Linked DNA regions of Planctomyces sp. SH-PL14. The protein of the gene in region 2 binds, or shares a complex with, the protein of the main gene of each other region. Links are inferred from orthologs where the notes say so. Each region holds a gene or a part of one and is shown on either strand. Other genes may lie near its edges.

The links. The genes of interacting proteins can lie anywhere in the genome.
Region 1: rny (region 2) and VT03_RS25395 share a complex: the UniProt entries of both Bacillus subtilis proteins name them as parts of the possible RNA degradosome complex. The link is inferred for Planctomyces sp. SH-PL14 from one-to-one orthologs.

The regions. Positions count from the first base shown.
Region 1 is NZ_CP011270.1:6,626,384-6,629,294, forward strand. Bases 21-2,911 are described here. They hold VT03_RS25395 (polyribonucleotide nucleotidyltransferase), read left to right. Parts: upstream 21-361; coding sequence 362-2,461; downstream 2,462-2,911. Other genes in these bases: VT03_RS25400 (phosphoesterase), read left to right, coding at 2,683-2,911. UniProt on the Bacillus subtilis protein: Involved in mRNA degradation. Catalyzes the phosphorolysis of single-stranded polyribonucleotides processively in the 3'- to 5'-direction. Necessary for competence development in Bacillus subtilis.
Region 2 is NZ_CP011270.1:759,060-761,965, forward strand. Bases 8-2,893 are described here. They hold rny (ribonuclease Y), read right to left. Parts: upstream 2,279-2,893; coding sequence 737-2,278; downstream 8-736. Other genes in these bases: tyrS (tyrosine--tRNA ligase), read right to left, coding at 8-636. Also shown: more of tyrS, read right to left, coding at 1-7. UniProt on the Bacillus subtilis protein: Endoribonuclease that initiates mRNA decay. Initiates the decay of all SAM-dependent riboswitches, such as yitJ riboswitch. Involved in processing of the gapA operon mRNA, it cleaves between cggR and gapA.

The DNA.
Region 1 (2,911 bases), 5.9 Mb from region 2 along the record:
TTTGAGGTGTTGCTGATCGGGCGGATCGTCGGGAGCAAATCCATCTGCCACCGGGGCGGATGGGACCGACGGGCTCGGAAGGCATGTAGCGGTCGAGCAATCGATCAGGGGCTCCGCGGACAGGCCGCGTCGAGCCGGTTGTTTCGGACGGGTTTTGCGACTTCCCGTCCGGCTGCTCAAGAGTCGGTAGGCTGTCATCCGGCACAGGGTCGGGAGGCGGCGGCAGAACCAGGTGGGGTCGAAGTGCTCTGGAGACGGATTTCCGCTGCTGCGGACCGCGATGCGTGGGCGTCTTCCAGACCCGCTGGGGGCAGGGCAGGTTCAGAGAGTCGTTGTCGTTGCTGATAGAAAAGAGAAACCCGTGAAGGTATCCGTATCGAAGGAAGTCGCTGGCCGGACAGTCACCATCACCACCGGTGAGATCGCCAAGCAGGCCGATGGGGCCGTGCAGGTTCAGTTTGGAGAAACCCTCGTCTTCACCGCCGCCCAGAGCGGCCCGTCCCGTCCCGGGACCGATTTCTTCCCCCTGACCGTCGAATACCGCGAGCGGCTGGCTGCCGCCGGTAAGTTCCCCGGCGGATTTCTGAAGCGGGAAGGCCGTCCGACGCAGAAGGAAATTCTGACGTCCCGCCTGACCGACCGCCCGATCCGCCCGCTCTTCCCGGAAGGCTACCGGGACGAAGTCCAGATCATCGCCAGCGTCCTCGCCTTTGATGGCGAGAACGATCCGGACGTCTGGTCGATCACCGCGGCCAGCAGCGCCCTGATGGTCGCGCCGCTCCCGTTCCAGGGACCGATCGCCGGTGCCCGCGTCGGCCTGATCGACGGCCAGTTCATCGCGTTCCCGACGAAGGAGCAGATCGAAAAGAGCGACCTCGACCTCGTGGTCGCGGGAAGCACGGAATCGATCCTCATGATCGAAGGCTTCGGGAACAAGATTCCCGAAGAGCAGATGGCCGACGCTCTGATGTTCGGCCACAAGGTCATCAAGGAACTCTGCCAGCTCCAAAAGGATCTCGTCGCCAAGATTGACAAGAAGCCGGTCGAGTTCAAGAAGCCCGCCGACAACCCGTTCGCCGGCGTCGTGAAGACCGAAGCGTACGAGCAGATCAAGGCGGCCCGCCAGAACCCGAAGAAGTCCGAGCGCTCCGCCGCGACCGCCAAGGTCAAGGAAGCCCTCGTCGAGAAGTACTTCCCGAACAAGACGACCGCCCTGGAAGACGGCCGGACCGTCGACCAGCTGAAGGCCGCCTTCTCGGACCTCGATCACCACGTCTGCCGCGAGCTGACCCTCAGCGGCAACCGTCTCGACGGCCGCCCGCTGAACCAGCTCCGCAACGTCAACTGCGACGTCTCGGTCATCCCCCGCGTCCACGGCTCGTCCCTCTTCACCCGCGGTGAAACGCAGTCGCTCTGCACGATCGTCCTCGGCACCGTCCGCGACCAGCAGCGGAACGACTCGCTGTACGGCGAGCAGTCCAAGGGCTTCATGCTCGAGTACAACTTCCCGTCGTACTCGGTCGGCGAATGCCGCCCGATCCGCGGACCGGGACGCCGGGAAATCGGCCACGGTGCCCTCGCCGAGCGGTCGCTCGCCTGGGTCCTGCCGAAGGCGGACGCGTTCCCCTACACGGTCAAGGTCATTTCGGACATCACCGAGTCGAACGGCTCGAGCTCGATGGCCAGCGTGTGCAGCGGGACCCTGGCCATGATGGACGCGGGGATCCCGCTCCAGCAGCCGGTGGCCGGGATCTCGATCGGCCTCGTCAAAGAAGGAAGCAAGTACGTCCTCCTGACCGACATCATCGGGGACGAAGACCACTTCGGCGATATGGACTTCAAGATCGCCGGGACGCCGCACGGCATCACCGGGATTCAGCTCGACCTGAAGATCGACGGGATCAACGAAGAGATCATCCGGGCGACCCTGGCTCAGGCCCGCGAAGCCCGCCGCGAGCTCCTCAAGATCATGCTGACCACGATCCGCCGTCCGCGGACCGAACTCTCGGCCAGTGCGCCGCGGGTCCTCAGCACGAAGATCGATCCGGAGAAGATCGGCCTCCTCATCGGCCCGGGGGGCAAGACGATCCGCGCCATGCAGGAAGAGACCCAGACGACGATCGACGTCGTCGACGACGGGACGGTCACGATCGCCGGTGCCAACAAGCAGGCGTGCGACGCCGCCATGGCCCGCCTCGAGGCCCTGACCGAAGAGATCAAGGTCGGCCGCGTCTACATGGGGACCGTCAGCTCGATCAAGGACTTCGGAGCCTTCATCGAGATCGCTCCGGGCAAGGACGGCCTGTGCCACATCAGCGAGCTGGCCGAAGGCTACGTCAAGTCGGTCCACGACGTGGTCAAGGTCGGCGACAAGCTGGAGGTCAAGGTGATCGCCGTCGACGAGCAGAACCGCGTCAAGCTCTCGCACAAGGCGCTCCTGGCCGACCGCAAGGAAGACTGAGTTGAGATCGGGCGTGAGCCCGATCAGACTCCCGATACGAGCAAACGACCTTGAGGAGCCGTTCCTCAAGGCCGTTTGCGTTTCAGGACCGGATTAAACACCAAGACACAAAGGATTCACGAAGAACACAAAGGGGAAAGAGTGGTGCGAGCCGGTCTCTCTTAGTGTCCTTCGTGCCTCCTTGGTGCCTTGGTGTTTAATCCCCACCCTCTTCAAACCCCATGACTTCTCCCGTTCAGCCCGTCGATTCCGTCGAGCACGTTCTCGTGACGCCGACGCTTCTCTTTCATCAGGTCGGAGTCTTCCAGGGCTTCACGGCGGACGCGGCGCGGTACCTCGACGTGCTGCTCGATCCCTCCTACACGAGCTACCGGCCCCGCTCGGAAGTCGAAGTCGACCCCAGCTACAAGCAGCTCATTCCGTACTGCATCTTCCGCTGCGAAGGGAAGA
Region 2 (2,906 bases):
GGAGTCCCGCTGGAGGTCCCGCGCCAGCATGAAGCTGTAGAGCTGCTCCGTCCCGCCGAGCTCGATGTCCGACTTGATGACGACCGAGTCCCAGGCCTGCATCACCGGGTAGAGGCACTCGTGCAGGAAGATCGGCGTCCCGGCCGCGTGCCGCTTGGCGAAGTCATCCCGCGTCAGGAGCTGGGCGACCGTCACCTTGCCGCACAGCTGCAGGATGTCGGCGAAGGTCATCGTCCCGAACCAGTCGCCGTTGCGGTGGACCTCCGCCTTCGACAGGTCGACCACCTTGCCGACCTGTTCGAGGTAGTCGCGGGCGTTCCGTTCGACATCTTCGGCAGTCAGCCGCTTGGCGCGGGCATGGTCCCGTCCGCTCGGGTCGCCGACGAGGGCGGTGTAGTTCCCGATGATGATGACCGCGGTGTGCCCCAGTTCCTGGAACTGGCGGAGCTTCCGCAGCGGGACGGTGTGGCCGAGGTGGACGTCGATCCCGGTCGGGTCGATGCCATACTTCACCCGCAGCGGCTTCCCGCTCTCACGGCTCGCCTTGAGGCGGTCCGCCAGCTCGGTTTCAGGGACGATCTTCTCGATGCCGCGGCGGATGATCGCCAGCTGCTCGTCGACGGGGAGGAAGGACATAACGCGTTCCGCTGGAATTCCGCAGACCGGCCGCATCCAGGGATGCGGCCGGTTCGAGTGAGAGGGGACAGCCGCGGGCGAAGACCGGCGGCTCTCGAGGCTACTTCGCGACGCCGACCGCGCGGGTCTCGCGCATCACGACGACCTTGACCTCGCCGGGGTAGGTGAGATTCTGTTCGACGGCGATCGAGATGTCGCGGGCCATCTTGGCCGCCTCGCGGTCGTTGACCGCCTTGGGATCGACGATGACCCGCACTTCGCGCCCTGCCTGTACGGCATAGACCTGGCTGACGCCGGGGAACCCGCAGACGAGCGCTTCGAGCTCCTCCAGCCGCTTGATGTACTTTTCGAGCGTCTCACGCCGCGAGCCGGGCCGCGAGGCCGAACACGCATCCGCGGCGGCGGTGAGGACGGTGTAGAGGAAGTCCGGACGGATATCGTCGTGGTGGCCGAGAGCGGCATGGACGACTTCCGGCCCTTCGTTGTACCGCTTGAGGAGATCCGCCCCGATCGCCGGATGGCCCCCTTCGGCCTCGTGGTCGGCTGCCTTCCCGATATCGTGGAAGAACCCGCACCGGCGGCCCATCGTTCCGTCCATGCCGAGCTGTTCCGCCATCATCCCGGTCAGGTGGGCGACTTCGATCGAGTGCCGCAGGACGTTCTGGCTGTAGCTGACGCGGAAGTTGAGCCGCCCCATGAGGGCGATCAGCTTCGGGTGCGCGCCCGGCACGTCCGCCTCTTCGGCCGCCTCCTTGCCGAGCCGCATGATGGTGTCGTCCATCTCCTTCTGCGTCTCGCGGACGACTTCTTCGATCTTGGCGGGGTGAATCCGTCCGTCCTGAATGAGCTTGGCGAGCGACCGCTTGGCGATTTCGCGGCGGACGGTGTCGAAGCAGGACACGACGACGACGCCCGGGGTATCGTCGACGATCACGTCGACGCCGGTCTCCTTCTCGAAGGCCCGGATGTTCCGGCCTTCGCGGCCGATGATCCGCCCCTTCACTTCATCGCTGGGGATGTCGATCGTCGAAACGGTCGTCTCGCTCGTGTGGGCGGAGGCGTACCGCTGGACCGCCATGCCGATGATCTCGCGGGCGAGCTTCTCGGAGTTCTGCTTGAGCTCCGACTCCTTCCGCATGATCACCCGGCCCGCTTCGGCGTTCAGGTCGCCGTCGAGGCGGGTCATCAGCCGCTCCGCCGCCTGCTCGCGATTGAGGCCGCTGATCTTGTAGAGCTCCTCCTGCTCCTGCTTCACCATCCGGTCCAGCTCGCGCTCCTGCGTCTCGATGACCTTGGTCCGCTCGACGAGCCGGTTCTGCTGCGTCTGCAGCATCTTTTCCTTCTTGGAGAACTCGTTCTGGAGCTGGTTGACGTCGCTCTCCCGCTTGTCGATCCGCCGCTCCTGTTCGTGGAGTTCGTTGCGGACCTTGCGGAGCTCGTTCTCCAGGTCTTCGCGGCGTTTGAGGAGCTGCTCCTTGATCTCGAGCTCTTTCTCCTTGCGGAAGTTGTCGGCGTCGGTCTTGGCCGAGTCCATCAGCTGATCGCGGGTGCGGTAGGCGGCCCCCATCCGCAGGCGATCCATGAAGAAGCCGACGAGCGCACCGGCGGCGATCCCCGCGAGTGCAGCGGCGACGTAGCCCATGACGAATCCTTTTCCAGCTCCGGGCCGTCCGGGATGAGGACGGAGTCGGGGCAGAGGCCCACGGGATTCGAGTCGGTCAGCGGCAAAGGCGGGAGCGGTCCCGCCGGGGATCAGCTCCCGGTTCCGGCCGGCCCTGGGTGAAAACAGCGCGATCCTCCGGAGCCGCGAAAGAGGGCGGGTGAGAAGGGGCGGGGAAGACAGGCAGGCGGTCCCGCGGGGACCAATGTCCATGCCAGCTCCGGACCGACCGCCGTTCCCACGGCTCCCCAGAACGCGCGCGCCGCATGAGCCACGACCGCGGCGCAGAAGCGCAGCGGAGCGGTCATCCAGACGAGGAACGCCAGAAACCAGGACATGCAGGAATCAGGAAGGAACTGAACGAAATGCCACTCGACGCGACTCAGACACGGCGTATCCGCCGTTGAAATCCTGAGGACCATTTGCGGCCGACGACGCGGAGCGTAAATGGTGAAATCGATGTGAAAGGCCACCCTGTTGGCAGGGCGGGTTCCTATCGTAACTGTCGAGGGGGCAATATCAACGGAAGCGAGAAGGTTGGAAGAAGATCGGGTGCAGGGGCCGTCGTTCTCGCCGGCACGGCTGTGCTTGCTCAAACCCAACGTGCCAC